Regions from separate parts of the Ureibacillus endophyticus genome, predicted to be linked through region 3. Evidence: a T-box and tRNA genes for the amino acid it is inferred to sense, from the RefSeq annotation. Region 3 holds a T-box; the other regions hold tRNA genes.
What was found. The T-box of region 3 lies ahead of tyrS (tyrosine--tRNA ligase). A T-box ahead of a tRNA ligase gene usually reads a tRNA of that ligase, here a tRNA-Tyr.

Region 1 (5,431 bases), 2.3 Mb from region 3:
ATTGGAAAGAAAGTATTTTGTACGAAACAAAAGATGGTGAACAAGTAGAAATTAACGTAGCTGTTTTAATTTTGAGCCATTCACGTATGCGATTCTTTTATATGAGTATTTCAAAGTCGCAAGCTGTGCTATTTTCTTTCCTTACGGAAACGTTTGAAAAAATGGGTGGGGTGCCTGAAGAACTGGTTACAGACAATATGAAAACGGTCATGGATGAAGCGAGAACCGAATTTTCCAAAGGAAAAGTGAATGTGAAGTTTGCCCAATTTGCGCAAGATTTTGGTTTCAAAGTGAGACCTTGTATCGCAGGACGTCCGAAGACAAAGGGAAAAGTTGAAACAACGATGAAGCTACTTGATGAAATTCATGCTTATCAAGGGCAATTGAATATGGAAGAGCTACACATTTATATCGAACAATTGTGTAATCGTGTGAACCGTGAAGTTCATCAAGGGACAAATAAGATTCCATTACTTGAATTTCAAAAAGAAAAGAATCACTTACTCCAGCTACCAACTGAACGAGTAAGAGATTCCTTCAAAATCAACCATACACTTGTGAAAGTCAATGCATCTAACATGATTTCTTACAAGTCCAATCAATACTCTGTACCACCAGCGTATCAAGGAAAGAAAGTAAGTTTACAAGTATATGATGACCGATTATGGATTCATTATAACATGGAACTCATAGCGCAACATAAAATTAGTGACGCAAAACTCAATTATCAAGAGGCTCACTATCGTGAGACACTGTCGAAAGCGATGCCAAACTATCCAGATATTAATGATTTAGCCAAGCGAAATTTAGCAGCGATCGGAGACATCTATAAATGAATCAGTTTACAAACACAAACTATCAGCATCTCCTGCAAAACTTGGAGTATTTAAAACTCAAGGAAATGGGGCTTCATTTAAGTGAAGTCATTGACTTCAGTATCAAGAATGAACTTTCATTTATTGATACGCTCATTAAATTAACGAATTATGAGGTAGATGTACGTGAGCAAAACATGATTCACGCAATGGTGAAGGTCGCAGCCTTTCCACATCTAAAGGAAATGAAAGATTTTGATTTTGAATTTCAACCAAGTGTCAATCAGCAACAATTACGTGATTTTCAGAGCTTACGTTTTATTCAAGAAAACGAAAACATTGTATTTCTTGGTCCAAGTGGTGTGGGTAAAACCCACTTAGCTACGGCAATCGGCATTACAGCAGCGAAAAAAAGGACAAGTACCTATTTCATTAAGTGTCATGATTTAATTCAAAACTTGAAAAAAGCGCGCATTGAAAATCGTCTAGAAAGCCGTTTGAAACATTATACAAAGTATAAATTATTAATCATTGATGAAATCGGTTATTTACCAATCGATCCGGAGGACGCGAAGCTATTCTTCCAACTCATCGATGCACGTTATGAAAAGAAAAGTACGATTTTTACAACCAATGTGAACTTCAAATCATGGGAAGAAATTTTCCCAGAGCCGAAGTTAGCAAATGCGATTTTAGATTGCATTTTACATCACGCAAGTGTCGTAACTATTACTGGTGATTCGTACCGTCTTAAGCAACACCTCGAACCAGTAAACGAGTAATTTTGTACACCCTTAAACAAGCATAAATGTACATATTAACGTTGACATTTATACTCTATTTATATTCTTTCAATCTAAGCTTCTCATCATCAAGCTGAAATATTCTGCATACCTAGCATAATATAAATTTCATATTTCTCGGTCTGGTCTCTACTTCTGAGGCTCATAACGACTTTCATTAAATACAAAAAGACGTATAGCAAATGCTATACGTCTTCATATGACCCGTACGGGATTCGAACCCGTGTTACCGCCGTGAAAGGGCGGTGTCTTAACCACTTGACCAACGGGCCGTGGCTCCGAAGGTAGGACTCGAACCTACGACCAACCGGTTAACAGCCGGTTGCTCTACCACTGAGCTACTTCGGAATATTATGGTGGGCCTAAATGGACTTGAACCATCGACCTCACGCTTATCAGGCGTGCGCTCTAACCAGCTGAGCTATAGGCCCATAATGGAGCGGGTGATGAGAATCGAACTCACGACATCAGCTTGGAAGGCTGAGGTTTTACCATTAAACTACACCCGCATAAAATGGTGGGTCGAGACGGAATCGAACCGCCGACACTTTGAGCTTCAGTCAAATGCTCTACCAACTGAGCTATCGACCCACTTTATGGCGGTCCCGACCGGGATCGAACCGGCGATCTCCTGCGTGACAGGCAGGCATGTTAACCGCTACACCACGGGACCTCAAGTAAATGGCGGAGGAAGAGGGATTCGAACCCCCGCGCGGTTTAACCCGCCTGTCGGTTTTCAAGACCGATCCCTTCAGCCGGACTTGGGTATTCCTCCACTTTACTAAATGGCGGCAGAGGGAATCGAACCCCCGACCTTACGGGTATGAACCGTACGCTCTAGCCAGCTGAGCTACGCCGCCATATTTTTATTTGATTTTATTGGTGGAGCCTAGCGGGATCGAACCGCTGACCTCCTGCGTGCAAGGCAGGCGCTCTCCCAGCTGAGCTAAGGCCCCAATTAAAATGGTCGAGAAGACAGGATTCGAACCTGCGACCCCTTGGTCCCAAACCAAGTGCTCTACCAAGCTGAGCTACTTCTCGTATATATGGCGCGCCCGGCAGGAGTCGAACCCACAACCTTCTGATCCGTAGTCAGACGCTCTATCCAATTGAGCTACGGGCGCATATAAATGGTGCCGAGGACCGGAATCGAACCGGTACGGTAGTCACCTACCGCAGGATTTTAAGTCCTGTGCGTCTGCCAGTTCCGCCACCCCGGCACATTTGGAGCGGAAGACGGGGTTCGAACCCGCGACCCCCACCTTGGCAAGGTGGTGTTCTACCACTGAACTACTTCCGCATGTGCATTGATTTTCTGGCAAGTTTTTAATAAAACTGGTGAGCCATGAAGGACTTGAACCTTCGACCCTCTGATTAAAAGTCAGATGCTCTACCACTGAGCTAATGGCTCTCTATAAGATGGTGGAGGGGGACGGATTCGAACCGCCGAACCCGAAGGAGCGGATTTACAGTCCGCCGCGTTTAGCCACTTCGCTACCCCTCCAGAAAGGATGCCGGCGATAGGAGTCGAACCCACGACCTACTGATTACAAGTCAGTTGCTCTACCAACTGAGCTACACCGGCATATATGGTGGAGGATGACGGGCTCGAACCGCCGACCCCCTGCTTGTAAGGCAGGTGCTCTCCCAGCTGAGCTAATCCTCCATTTTTGAAACAAGCGAAGCGACGTCCTACTCTCACAGGGGGAAGCCCCCAACTACCATCGGCGCTAAAGAGCTTAACTTCCGTGTTCGGTATGGGAACGGGTGTGACCTCTTTGCCATCATCACTTCACTTGTCCATGGATGTACTGGCTTCGCCGTTGCAACATGGATGTTGCGCTCTTAGGCGAAGTTCCTATTTCATTTTTGAGAGCTTGTACTCTCAAAACTGGATAAAGACATTGACTAACGACCATTCAAGTTAGTGGTTAAGTCCTCGATCGATTAGTATTCGTCAGCTCCATGTGTCGCCACACTTCCACCTCGAACCTATCTACCTCATCGTCTTTGAGGGATCTTACTTACTTACGTAATGGGAAATCTCATCTTGAGGGGGGCTTCATGCTTAGATGCTTTCAGCACTTATCCCGTCCATACATAGCTACCCAGCGATGCCTTTGGCAAGACAACTGGTACACCAGCGGTATGTCCATCCCGGTCCTCTCGTACTAAGGACAGCTCCTCTCAAATTTCCTACGCCCACGACGGATAGGGACCGAACTGTCTCACGACGTTCTGAACCCAGCTCGCGTACCGCTTTAATGGGCGAACAGCCCAACCCTTGGGACCGACTACAGCCCCAGGATGCGATGAGCCGACATCGAGGTGCCAAACCTCCCCGTCGATGTGGACTCTTGGGGGAGATAAGCCTGTTATCCCCGGGGTAGCTTTTATCCGTTGAGCGATGGCCCTTCCATGCGGAACCACCGGATCACTAAGCCCGTCTTTCGACCCTGCTCGACTTGTAGGTCTCGCAGTCAAGCTCCCTTGTGCCTTTACACTCTACGAATGATTTCCAACCATTCTGAGGGAACCTTTGGGCGCCTCCGTTACCTTTTAGGAGGCGACCGCCCCAGTCAAACTGTCCACCTGACACTGTCTCCTACCCCGATAAGGGGTACGGGTTAGAATTTCAACACAACCAGGGTAGTATCCCACCGACGCCTCCCTCGAAGCTGGCGCTCCGAGTTCTCTGGCTCCTACCTATCCTGTACAAGTTGTGCCAAAATTCAATATCAGGCTACAGTAAAGCTCCACGGGGTCTTTCCGTCCTGTCGCGGGTAACCTGCATCTTCACAGGTACTATAATTTCACCGAGTCTCTCGTTGAGACAGTGCCCAGATCGTTACGCCTTTCGTGCGGGTCGGAACTTACCCGACAAGGAATTTCGCTACCTTAGGACCGTTATAGTTACGGCCGCCGTTTACTGGGGCTTCAATTCAGAGCTTCGCTTACGCTAACCCCTCCTCTTAACCTTCCAGCACCGGGCAGGCGTCAGCCCCTATACGTCACCTTACGGTTTTGCAGAGACCTGTGTTTTTGCTAAACAGTCGCCTGGGCCTATTCACTGCGGCTCTCTTTCGAGAGCACCCCTTCTCCCGAAGTTACGGGGTCATTTTGCCGAGTTCCTTAACGAGAGTTCTCTCGCACACCTTAGGATTCTCTCCTCGACTACCTGTGTCGGTTTGCGGTACGGGCACCTCCCGCCTCGCTAGAGGCTTTTCTTGGCAGTGTGAAATCAGGTACTTCGCTCTTAAAGAGCTCCCCATTACAGCTCAACGTTACAGGAAGCGGATTTGCCTACTTCCACGCCTTACTGCTTGGGCGTGCACAACCAATCGCACGCTTACCCTATCCTACTGCGTCCCCCCATTACTCAAACGGCGGGGAGGTGGTACAGGAATATCAACCTGTTGTCCATCGTCTACGCCTGTCGGCCTCGACTTAGGTCCCGACTAACCCTGAGCGGACGAGCCTTCCTCAGGAAACCTTAGTCATACGGTGGATGGGATTCTCACCCATCTTTCGCTACTCATACCGGCATTCTCACTTCTAAGCGCTCCACCAGTCCTTCCGGTCTGACTTCAACGCCCTTAGAACGCTCTCCTACCACGTGCATCTTAGATGCACATCCACAGCTTCGGTGAATCGTTTAGCCCCGATACATTTTCGGCGCAGCGTCACTCGACCAGTGAGCTATTACGCACTCTTTAAATGATGGCTGCTTCTAAGCCAACATCCTGGTTGTCTAAGCAACGCCACATCCTTTTCCACTTAACGATTACTTTGGGACCTTAGCTGGTGGTCTGG
Region 2 (5,431 bases), 2.1 Mb from region 3:
ACTGCGAGTGATAAGATCCGTAGTCAAAAGGGAAACAGCCCAGACCACCAGCTAAGGTCCCAAAGTAATCGTTAAGTGGAAAAGGATGTGGCGTTGCTTAGACAACCAGGATGTTGGCTTAGAAGCAGCCATCATTTAAAGAGTGCGTAATAGCTCACTGGTCGAGTGACGCTGCGCCGAAAATGTATCGGGGCTAAACGATTCACCGAAGCTGTGGATGTGCATCTAAGATGCACGTGGTAGGAGAGCGTTCTAAGGGCGTTGAAGTCAGACCGGAAGGACTGGTGGAGCGCTTAGAAGTGAGAATGCCGGTATGAGTAGCGAAAGATGGGTGAGAATCCCATCCACCGTATGACTAAGGTTTCCTGAGGAAGGCTCGTCCGCTCAGGGTTAGTCGGGACCTAAGTCGAGGCCGACAGGCGTAGACGATGGACAACAGGTTGATATTCCTGTACCACCTCCCCGCCGTTTGAGTAATGGGGGGACGCAGTAGGATAGGGTAAGCGTGCGATTGGTTGTGCACGCCCAAGCAGTAAGGCGTGGAAGTAGGCAAATCCGCTTCCTGTAACGTTGAGCTGTAATGGGGAGCTCTTTAAGAGCGAAGTACCTGATTTCACACTGCCAAGAAAAGCCTCTAGCGAGGCGGGAGGTGCCCGTACCGCAAACCGACACAGGTAGTCGAGGAGAGAATCCTAAGGTGTGCGAGAGAACTCTCGTTAAGGAACTCGGCAAAATGACCCCGTAACTTCGGGAGAAGGGGTGCTCTCGAAAGAGAGCCGCAGTGAATAGGCCCAGGCGACTGTTTAGCAAAAACACAGGTCTCTGCAAAACCGTAAGGTGACGTATAGGGGCTGACGCCTGCCCGGTGCTGGAAGGTTAAGAGGAGGGGTTAGCGTAAGCGAAGCTCTGAATTGAAGCCCCAGTAAACGGCGGCCGTAACTATAACGGTCCTAAGGTAGCGAAATTCCTTGTCGGGTAAGTTCCGACCCGCACGAAAGGCGTAACGATCTGGGCACTGTCTCAACGAGAGACTCGGTGAAATTATAGTACCTGTGAAGATGCAGGTTACCCGCGACAGGACGGAAAGACCCCGTGGAGCTTTACTGTAGCCTGATATTGAATTTTGGCACAACTTGTACAGGATAGGTAGGAGCCAGAGAACTCGGAGCGCCAGCTTCGAGGGAGGCGTCGGTGGGATACTACCCTGGTTGTGTTGAAATTCTAACCCGTACCCCTTATCGGGGTAGGAGACAGTGTCAGGTGGACAGTTTGACTGGGGCGGTCGCCTCCTAAAAGGTAACGGAGGCGCCCAAAGGTTCCCTCAGAATGGTTGGAAATCATTCGTAGAGTGTAAAGGCACAAGGGAGCTTGACTGCGAGACCTACAAGTCGAGCAGGGTCGAAAGACGGGCTTAGTGATCCGGTGGTTCCGCATGGAAGGGCCATCGCTCAACGGATAAAAGCTACCCCGGGGATAACAGGCTTATCTCCCCCAAGAGTCCACATCGACGGGGAGGTTTGGCACCTCGATGTCGGCTCATCGCATCCTGGGGCTGTAGTCGGTCCCAAGGGTTGGGCTGTTCGCCCATTAAAGCGGTACGCGAGCTGGGTTCAGAACGTCGTGAGACAGTTCGGTCCCTATCCGTCGTGGGCGTAGGAAATTTGAGAGGAGCTGTCCTTAGTACGAGAGGACCGGGATGGACATACCGCTGGTGTACCAGTTGTCTTGCCAAAGGCATCGCTGGGTAGCTATGTATGGACGGGATAAGTGCTGAAAGCATCTAAGCATGAAGCCCCCCTCAAGATGAGATTTCCCATTACGTAAGTAAGTAAGATCCCTCAAAGACGATGAGGTAGATAGGTTCGAGGTGGAAGTGTGGCGACACATGGAGCTGACGAATACTAATCGATCGAGGACTTAACCACTAACTTGAATGGTCGTTAGTCAATGTCTTTATCCAGTTTTGAGAGTACAAGCTCTCAAAAATGAAATAGGAACTTCGCCTAAGAGCGCAACATCCATGTTGCAACGGCGAAGCCAGTACATCCATGGACAAGTGAAGTGATGATGGCAAAGAGGTCACACCCGTTCCCATACCGAACACGGAAGTTAAGCTCTTTAGCGCCGATGGTAGTTGGGGGCTTCCCCCTGTGAGAGTAGGACGTCGCTTCGCTTGTTTCAAAAATGGAGGATTAGCTCAGCTGGGAGAGCACCTGCCTTACAAGCAGGGGGTCGGCGGTTCGAGCCCGTCATCCTCCACCATATATGCCGGTGTAGCTCAGTTGGTAGAGCAACTGACTTGTAATCAGTAGGTCGTGGGTTCGACTCCTATCGCCGGCATCCTTTCTGGAGGGGTAGCGAAGTGGCTAAACGCGGCGGACTGTAAATCCGCTCCTTCGGGTTCGGCGGTTCGAATCCGTCCCCCTCCACCATCTACTTTAAAGTAGGGGCATAGTTCAACGGTAGAATAGAGGTCTCCAAAACCTTTGGTGTGGGTTCGATTCCTACTGCCCCTGCCAATATCTGTTTGAACTTATTACACGATGGCGATTGTGGCGAAGTGGTTAACGCATCGGATTGTGGTTCCGACATTCGTGGGTTCGATTCCCATCAGTCGCCCCATTAAATTAAATTAAATTAAATAATTTTAAAATATTGGGGTATAGCCAAGCGGTAAGGCAACGGATTTTGATTCCGTCATGCCTAGGTTCGAATCCTAGTACCCCAGCCATTTAGCGCCCGTAGCTCAATTGGATAGAGCGTCTGACTACGGATCAGAAGGTTGTGGGTTCGACTCCTGCCGGGCGCGCCAAATATATTATTTTGGGGCCTTAGCTCAGCTGGGAGAGCGCCTGCCTTGCACGCAGGAGGTCAGCGGTTCGATCCCGCTAGGCTCCACCAATAAAAAAATTAAATAATATTATCGCGGGGTGGAGCACGAACGAATCAACTTCGTAGCGATGCTTCAGCGTAACGATTTCGCAAACATCTTGAATTCACTAAACGAAATCGTGACGGTTCAAATGAAAACTATATGCGTAATACAATATTTTAATTTTAGAATATAATATTTCCGCGGGGTGGAGCAGTTCGGTAGCTCGTCGGGCTCATAACCCGAAGGTCACAGGTTCAAATCCTGTCCCCGCAACCAAATGGTCCCGTGGTGTAGCGGTTAACATGCCTGCCTGTCACGCAGGAGATCGCCGGTTCGATCCCGGTCGGGACCGCCATTATTGCGGGTGTAGTTTAATGGTAAAACCTCAGCCTTCCAAGCTGATGTCGTGAGTTCGATTCTCATCACCCGCTCCAATTGGGGCCTATAGCTCAGCTGGTTAGAGCGCACGCCTGATAAGCGTGAGGTCGATGGTTCAAGTCCATTTAGGCCCACCATGTATTATTCCGAAGTAGCTCAGTGGTAGAGCAACCGGCTGTTAACCGGTTGGTCGTAGGTTCGAGTCCTACCTTCGGAGCCATGGCCCGTTGGTCAAGTGGTTAAGACACCGCCCTTTCACGGCGGTAACACGGGTTCGAATCCCGTACGGGTCATAAAATTTAATTCCCAGGAGGATTAGCTCAGCTGGGAGAGCACCTGCCTTACAAGCAGGGGGTCGGCGGTTCGAGCCCGTCATCCTCCACCATATTATGCCGGTGTAGCTCAGTTGGTAGAGCAACTGACTTGTAATCAGTAGGTCGTGGGTTCGACTCCTATCGCCGGCACCATTATTTAGAGCCATTAGCTCAGTGGTAGAGCATCTGACTTTTAATCAGAGGGTCGAAGGTTCAAGTCCTTCATGGCTCACCAGTTTTATATTGCGGGTGTGGCGGAATTGGCAGACGCACTAGACTTAGGATCTAGCGCCGCAAGGCGTGGGGGTTCGACTCCCTTCACCCGCACCATTTAATTAAATCATAAATTTTTAGCACATGCGGAAGTAGTTCAGTGGTAGAACACCACCTTGCCAAGGTGGGGGTCGCGGGTTCGAACCCCGTCTTCCGCTCCAAATGTGCCGGGGTGGCGGAACTGGCAGACGCACAGGACTTAAAATCCTGCGGTAGGTGACTACCGTACCGGTTCGATTCCGGTCCTCGGCACCATTAATTTGAGCGTTTGGCTACGGTTAAAGATATATGTGGTTTCTAACGCCCGGGAATTTTGCGGGAAGTAGCTCAGCTTGGTAGAGCACTTGGTTTGGGACCAAGGGGTCGCAGGTTCGAATCCTGTCTTCCCGACCATCCAATATCAATTTAGATGTTAAATAATGGGGCCTTAGCTCAGCTGGGAGAGCGCCTGCCTTGCACGCAGGAGGTCAGCGGTTCGATCCCGCTAGGCTCCACCAAAATTAGAATATACAATATGGCGGCGTAGCTCAGCTGGCTAGAGCGTACGGTTCATACCCGTAAGGTCGGGGGTTCGATCCCCTCTGCCGCCATTTATTAAAAGTGGAGGAATACCCAAGTCCGGCTGAAGGGATCGGTCTTGAAAACCGACAGGCGGGTTAAACCGCGCGGGGGTTCGAATCCCTCTTCCTCCGCCATCTTATTTAAATAGTTAGTAATAATGGTCCCGTGGTGTAGCGGTTAACATGCCTGCCTGTCACGCAGGAGATCGCCGGTTCGATCCCGGTCGGGACCGCCATAAAGTGGGTCGATAGCTCAGTTGGTAGAGCATTTGACTGAAGCTCAAAGTGTCGGCGGTTCGATTCCGTCTCGACCCACCATTTCTAAATATTCCGAAGTAGCTCAGTGGTAGAGCAACCGGCTGTTAACCGGTTGGTCGTAGGTTCGAGTCCTACCTTCGGAGCCATTTTGGGGAAGTACTCAAGAGGCTGAAGAGGCGCCCCTGCTAAGGGTGTAGGTCGGGTAACCGGCGCGAGGGTTCAAATCCCTCCTTCTCCGCCAGAAAGCATAATATTCTGGCCCGTTGGTCAAGTGGTTAAGACACCGCCCTTTCACGGCGGTAACACGGGTTCGAATCCCGTACGGGTCATAAAAGTAAAAACATGAAGGCTATATGAAAGTTCACTATGAACTCTCATATAGCCTTTTTTGTGTACCTAGAAACCTATGTAATTGTAACATTGATGAACTTACAATAACTACCGCTACTAATAAACTGCAGAAATACTTACTTATATAATAGCCTTTTCCTCTAAATTCACTTTATTGTTCGTTCAAAATTAATTCTGTTTAATAAATATTAACTAAAAGGAAATGGATGTCATTTTAAATGCATACATTCCTTGCTGAATAAGAAATATAAGCTATTACATCTAAAACTCCTATTGCATATGATAAGAGAAGGAAGCCCAAGTTTGTTAAAAAATTTTATTATATATTGTCTTTTTGTAAAGAACGGATTATAATGAAAATCATTAAAGATGTTGATATATCAACGATTTTGTGTATTTTTAGAATGGACAATTGTTTTTCA
Region 3 (5,431 bases):
TATTCGTTAAAGCTGGTAAAATGAGAGGGGTTCTTGGTGAAAACTTCATGATTTTACTTGAAACTCGCCTTGACAACTTAGTTTACCGCTTAGGTTTAGCTCGCACTCGTCGTGGAGCTCGTCAATTAGTTAACCACGGTCACATCTTAGTTGATGGTAAACGCGTTGACATTCCTTCTTACAGCGTAAAACCAGGTCAAACGATTTCTCTTCGTGAAAAATCTCAAAACCTTGCTGTAGTTCAAGAAGCTATTGAAGTAAACAACTTCGTACCTGAATACTTATCATTCGACGCTGACAAAAAAGAAGGTACATTTGTACGTCTTCCAGAGCGTTCTGAATTATCTGCTGAAATTAACGAATCATTAATCGTTGAGTTCTACTCTCGTTAATATTTGCTACTTTCAAATGATAAAAGCCTTAGAAATCTTGTTCTTACAAGGTTTCAAGGCTTTTTTATTTTGACACAAAATTATTACTGCTCCTAGAATGATTTAAAGAAAAAAGGCCAACCCAAGAAAACTTGGATTAGCCTGAAATATTATCAATTAAATAAATTTCACCATATGATATTTTTTCTTACCACGACGAATGATTGCAAAGGCATCTTCTAAACGATCTTTTGCATCCACTATATAATCAAGGTCTGTTACTTTTTCTCCGTTAATTGAGATAGCACCATTCGTTACATCTTCACGCGCTTGACGTTTTGATGAAGAAATTCCTGCTTCAACAATTAAATCTACAATGTTTTTATCTTCTTTTCCAATCTCAACAGAAGGCACACCTGCAAAGGCCACTTTCATTTCATCAACTGAAAGAGATTTTAAGTCACCAGAGAATAATGCAGCAGTAATACGTTCAGCTTGCTCTAGACCCTCTTCACCGTGAATAAGTTTTGTCATTTCAGCAGCTAATGTTTTTTGTGCTTTTCTTAAATGTGGCTCTTCTTGTACTGCAACTTCTAATGCTTCAATTTCTTCACGAGATAGGAAAGTAAAGATTTTTAAATATTTAACAACATCCGCATCCGCTGTGTTTATCCAGAATTGATAGAATTCGTAAGGTGATGTTTTCTCAGCATCTAACCAAACTGCCCCACCAGCAGTTTTACCAAATTTAGTACCATCTGCTTTCGTTACTAAAGGAATGGTGATACCAAAAGCTTTTGCTTCTTCGTCATGAGTTTTACGAATAATTTCTAGACCCGTTGTTATGTTCCCCCATTGGTCAGATCCTCCAACTTGGATACGAACATTATGATTGTCATATAGATGGTTAAAATCCAGACCTTGTAAAATTGTATAAGTAAATTCTGTAAAGGAAATACCTGTTTCAAGTCGAGAAGCAATTGTATCTTTAGCAAGTAAGTAGTTTACATTTACCAGCTTACCGTAATCACGTAAAAAATCGATTACGCTCATGCCTCCAACCCAATCATAGTTATTAACTAAGATTGCACCATTTTCACCTTCGCCAAAATCAAAAATACGTTCCATTTGTGCTTTTAAGCCAGCAACATTCTTTTCAATTTGTTCAGCTGTTAATAAATTACGTTCTGAAGATCTTCCAGAAGGATCTCCAATCATTCCAGTTGCACCACCAACTAAAAGTACTGGACGGTGCCCCGCTTGTTGGAATCGACGTAATGTTAATAAAGGAACAATGTGTCCAATATGCATTGAATCAGCAGTTGGGTCAACACCAACATAAAGTGAGACACTTTCCTCATTTAATAATTTTTCCATACCTTCAGCGTCTGTTTGTTGGTATAACAATCCACGCCATTGTAAATCTTCAATTAATTGGTTTGTCATGATGTTTTCCTCCTACTTTCATTATCTTTGGTTTACAAATCAATAGTTTATACATAGACTCTGTTGCAATAAAAAAAGCCCCTACACGCAATTTTTATTGCATGCAGGGACGTTAAATATAAGTTAACGCGGTACCACCCAGCTTGGAAAGTAACAACTTTCCCACTCGAGATCGTCTATCGTGACGCGGACGTTCAAGCTCCAAGAACGTAATTCATGTTCCCACTTTGTCTAGCTTCCACCAGCCGCTAGCTCTCTATACAGTGAATGAAAACACTACTTCAAACTCTTCAACACTTGAAAAACTATAATAAATATTTTACCTGTTCTTCTCTCAATGTCAATATTTATGTTCGAATAATATCGAATTATGCTATAATAAACAAGATTTAGGGAGGTGGATTTATGAAAGAGTGGTTACAACAGTTCAAACAACGTATCGAACAATTCAACGAAAAAATTGAAACAATAGAAACATCTCAACGTTATAAATTTATACGAATTACTGGGAGTGTATTATGGAATTTAACACTCATTTTTGTAATTAGTTTATTAATAGGCATTGTTTTTGTTGGGGCTATCGGTGCAGGTTACTTTGCATCACTTGTAAAGGATGACCCTCTCTACGCTGGCGAAGAAATGAGGGAACAAATATACAGTTATGAAGAAACAAGTGAAATTTACTTTGCCGATGAAATTTATATTGGGAAACTTCGAACTGATTTAGAACGTCGTGAAACAACATTAGATGCTGTATCACCACTTTTAATAAATGCAGTTTTAGCAACTGAGGATGAATATTTCTTAGAACATAATGGCATTGTTCCAAAAGCGGTATTACGCGGACTATTACAAGATTTTACAAATTCATCCACACAAACAGGTGGCTCGACATTAACACAGCAATTAATTAAAAACCAAATATTAACGAATGAAGTTTCGTATGAACGAAAAGCCAGAGAAATATTACTTGCTTTCCGACTAGAAAAATTTATGACGAAGGATGAAATATTAGAAGCTTACTTAAATATTATTCCTTATGGTCGAAATGCGTCTGGGAAAAATATTGCCGGCGTAGAAACTGCTGCACAAGGTATTTTCGGTATTTCAGCAGCTGACTTATCTTTACCTCAAGCTGCGTATATTGCAGGTATTCCTCAAGCTCCTTTTGCTCATACACCATTTACAAATAAAGGTGTCTTAAAGGATCCAGAAGGGTTACAACCAGGAATTGACCGAATGAAAATCGTACTAAGCAGAATGTTGGAAGTAGGTTACATAACAAAAGCGGAATACGAAGAAGCCATAAATTATGACATTACAAAAGATTTCCGCGAACCAGAAGCACAAGCTACAGATAATTATCCATGGCTTACTTATGAGCTAGAAAATCGTGCAAAAGAAATTATTGCAAATATTTTAGCTGAAAAGGACGGAATTGATCCGAAACGCCTAATTGAAGAAGAAAATTTAAAAGATAAATATTTAATTTTAGCCGATCGCAACGTACGTTCAGGTGGATATCGCATTTATTCTACAATTGATAAAGATATGTATGATGCAATGCAAAAAGCAGCTAACAATTTCCAATATTATGGACATACATTTACAACGACAATAACTGATCCTGAGACAAAAGAAGAAAAAACAGTTGAAATGCCAGTTCAAGTTGGAAGTATTGTCATTGAAAATAAAACAGGAAAAATCTTAAGCTTTGTTGGTGGACGAGATTTTGAAATCTCACAACTTAACCATGCTACACAAGCAAATCGACCTAATGGTTCTACAATGAAACCATTATTAGCTTATGGTCCCGCGATTGAATATGGTGTAATCGGAGCAGGTAGTCCTGTGGTCGATGTGAAATTTACACGCAGTTACGATGGTTATAGTCCTTCAAACTATATTGAAAGTGAAGAAAGAGGGTTAATGCCGGCTCGAGAAGCATTGGCTCATTCACAAAACTTAACAGCATTACGTTTATATGACTCAATATTAGATCGTCAACCAGCTACATTTTTAGAAAAAATGGGATTCTCTAGCTTATCTGAAGGAGATTATGTCAATCTAGCAACTGCTATTGGTGGACTTACAAATGGGACAACGGTTGAAGAAAATACAAATGCCTTTTCAACATTTGCAAACGATGGTCAATTTATCGATGCATATATGATCGAAAAAATAGTTGATTTAGACGGTAATGTAATTTATGAACACAAACCAGAACCTGTACAAGTCTTCTCAAAAGAAACATCTTATATGGTAACTGATATGCTTAGAGATGTATTAGATTACGGTACTGGAGCCCGCGCTAAGAGTATGTTAAAGTTCTCATCAGACTTTGCAGCAAAGACTGGTACTACGCAAGAATATAAAGATGTTTGGCTAGTTGGCTATAATCCAAACATTACATTAGGAGTTTGGATGGGTTATGATCAACCAAAAACACTTTATCAATTTAACAATACTTACTATCAACCAAGTACACGTGTCAACATGCTTTGGGCAAATTTGATGAATTCAATATATGATGCAGAACCAGAACTTGTTGGTACAAAAGAAAGATTTAAACAACCTGAAAATGTTGTATATGCTTCATTCTGTGGAATTTCTGGAATGGCTCCATCAACCGCTTGTTCAAATGCTGGGTATGTTCGTAGCGATTTATTTAATCGAAACGTATTTGTCCCTTCTCAAACTGATGATAGCCTAATTTCAGCATCTGGAGAAAGTGTGATAGTAAACGGAAAAGCCTATCAACCATTAAATTCTACACCAAGAGAATTTGTTGTTTCTGGTGGTGGTTTTGGCATTAATCCTGATTTTGCTAAAAGAATGCTAGGCAGATTAGGTGGAGACCCATCAAAATTACTACCTTCTGGTAAAGTGGTGTCAACTGCTACTTTCAACGCAGACAGTAGTGCGCCTCAAGCAGTCACTGCAACTTTACAAGGGAACACACTTACTTGGACAAGATCTGGATCCAATGATGTCGTAGGATATCGCGTTTATGATATAACAAATGGACGTACATTAATTAGTACCGTACGTGATGGAGAAGGACGTAGTGTTACAGTTCCAAACAATGGTACATTTACAGTAGTAGCTGTTGATATTACTGGTTTAGAGTCTGCAAATTCTAATCCTATCGCATCTAATGTAGAAATACCAACAATACCTGAAGTACCGATTGACGGTGTTCCACCAGAAGATGAAAACGGTGGTTCAAATGAACAACCACCAACTAACCCCGAACAAACAGTTCAGTAAAATACAAAAAACGCAAGGATGTTGGATAACAACATTCTCGCGTTTTTTATTTATGCTAATACTGTTGAAAGTAAAACTTCTTCTAATATTGCTACAGCTTGATCGATTTCCTCTTTTGAAACAGTTAGAGGTGGTAATAAACGTAGAACCTGTGGACCAGCAGCAACAAGTAATAATCCTTTTTCTTCTGCTTTTGCTACAAATGGTGCAACATCTTTACCGCAATCTATTCCAAGCATTAGACCTTTTCCACGGATTGTGAATTGATCACTTGGTAAAGTATTTTCTAACTTTTCAACGAAGTATGTTGATTTTTCAACAACTTCATCTAAGAATGATTGTTG

Region 1: it encodes a tRNA-Tyr, which carries the amino acid that the T-box ahead of tyrS (tyrosine--tRNA ligase) is inferred to sense. The anticodon was not compared.
Region 2: it encodes a tRNA-Tyr, which carries the amino acid that the T-box ahead of tyrS (tyrosine--tRNA ligase) is inferred to sense. The anticodon was not compared.

What each region holds. Positions count from the first base shown of each region.
Region 1 is NZ_JAMYWW010000001.1:247,870-253,300, reverse strand. Features, by position in the region: gene istA (IS21 family transposase) at 1-836, shown strand, start outside; gene istB (IS21-like element helper ATPase IstB) at 833-1,597, shown strand; tRNA gene NKR20_RS01265 (tRNA-Glu) at 1,819-1,890, opposite strand; tRNA gene NKR20_RS01260 (tRNA-Asn) at 1,892-1,966, opposite strand; tRNA gene NKR20_RS01255 (tRNA-Ile) at 1,973-2,049, opposite strand; tRNA gene NKR20_RS01250 (tRNA-Gly) at 2,054-2,127, opposite strand; tRNA gene NKR20_RS01245 (tRNA-Phe) at 2,134-2,209, opposite strand; tRNA gene NKR20_RS01240 (tRNA-Asp) at 2,216-2,291, opposite strand; tRNA gene NKR20_RS01235 (tRNA-Ser) at 2,301-2,393, opposite strand; tRNA gene NKR20_RS01230 (tRNA-Met) at 2,405-2,478, opposite strand; tRNA gene NKR20_RS01225 (tRNA-Ala) at 2,499-2,574, opposite strand; tRNA gene NKR20_RS01220 (tRNA-Pro) at 2,583-2,659, opposite strand; tRNA gene NKR20_RS01215 (tRNA-Arg) at 2,666-2,742, opposite strand; tRNA gene NKR20_RS01210 (tRNA-Leu) at 2,750-2,838, opposite strand; tRNA gene NKR20_RS01205 (tRNA-Gly) at 2,844-2,918, opposite strand; tRNA gene NKR20_RS01200 (tRNA-Lys) at 2,955-3,029, opposite strand; tRNA gene NKR20_RS01195 (tRNA-Tyr) at 3,039-3,122, opposite strand; tRNA gene NKR20_RS01190 (tRNA-Thr) at 3,131-3,203, opposite strand; tRNA gene NKR20_RS01185 (tRNA-Val) at 3,209-3,284, opposite strand; rRNA gene rrf (5S ribosomal RNA) at 3,298-3,413, opposite strand; rRNA gene NKR20_RS01175 (23S ribosomal RNA) at 3,546-5,431, opposite strand, start outside.
Region 2 is NZ_JAMYWW010000001.1:436,371-441,801, forward strand. Features, by position in the region: rRNA gene NKR20_RS02130 (23S ribosomal RNA) at 1-1,925, shown strand, start outside; rRNA gene rrf (5S ribosomal RNA) at 2,058-2,173, shown strand; tRNA gene NKR20_RS02140 (tRNA-Val) at 2,187-2,262, shown strand; tRNA gene NKR20_RS02145 (tRNA-Thr) at 2,268-2,340, shown strand; tRNA gene NKR20_RS02150 (tRNA-Tyr) at 2,349-2,432, shown strand; tRNA gene NKR20_RS02155 (tRNA-Trp) at 2,446-2,519, shown strand; tRNA gene NKR20_RS02160 (tRNA-His) at 2,547-2,622, shown strand; tRNA gene NKR20_RS02165 (tRNA-Gln) at 2,657-2,731, shown strand; tRNA gene NKR20_RS02170 (tRNA-Arg) at 2,736-2,812, shown strand; tRNA gene NKR20_RS02175 (tRNA-Ala) at 2,826-2,901, shown strand; tRNA gene NKR20_RS02180 (tRNA-Met) at 3,075-3,151, shown strand; tRNA gene NKR20_RS02185 (tRNA-Asp) at 3,155-3,230, shown strand; tRNA gene NKR20_RS02190 (tRNA-Gly) at 3,236-3,309, shown strand; tRNA gene NKR20_RS02195 (tRNA-Ile) at 3,314-3,390, shown strand; tRNA gene NKR20_RS02200 (tRNA-Asn) at 3,399-3,473, shown strand; tRNA gene NKR20_RS02205 (tRNA-Glu) at 3,475-3,546, shown strand; tRNA gene NKR20_RS02210 (tRNA-Val) at 3,563-3,638, shown strand; tRNA gene NKR20_RS02215 (tRNA-Thr) at 3,645-3,720, shown strand; tRNA gene NKR20_RS02220 (tRNA-Lys) at 3,728-3,802, shown strand; tRNA gene NKR20_RS02225 (tRNA-Leu) at 3,813-3,897, shown strand; tRNA gene NKR20_RS02230 (tRNA-Gly) at 3,927-4,001, shown strand; tRNA gene NKR20_RS02235 (tRNA-Leu) at 4,007-4,095, shown strand; tRNA gene NKR20_RS02240 (tRNA-Pro) at 4,157-4,233, shown strand; tRNA gene NKR20_RS02245 (tRNA-Ala) at 4,262-4,337, shown strand; tRNA gene NKR20_RS02250 (tRNA-Met) at 4,357-4,430, shown strand; tRNA gene NKR20_RS02255 (tRNA-Ser) at 4,443-4,535, shown strand; tRNA gene NKR20_RS02260 (tRNA-Asp) at 4,561-4,636, shown strand; tRNA gene NKR20_RS02265 (tRNA-Phe) at 4,643-4,718, shown strand; tRNA gene NKR20_RS02270 (tRNA-Asn) at 4,730-4,804, shown strand; tRNA gene NKR20_RS02275 (tRNA-Ser) at 4,809-4,899, shown strand; tRNA gene NKR20_RS02280 (tRNA-Glu) at 4,916-4,987, shown strand.
Region 3 is NZ_JAMYWW010000001.1:2,578,412-2,583,842, forward strand. Features, by position in the region: gene rpsD (30S ribosomal protein S4) at 1-392, shown strand, start outside; gene tyrS (tyrosine--tRNA ligase) at 549-1,817, opposite strand; T-box leader at 1,920-2,120, opposite strand; gene NKR20_RS12645 (transglycosylase domain-containing protein) at 2,223-5,087, shown strand; gene NKR20_RS12650 (acetylornithine transaminase) at 5,138-5,431, opposite strand, start outside.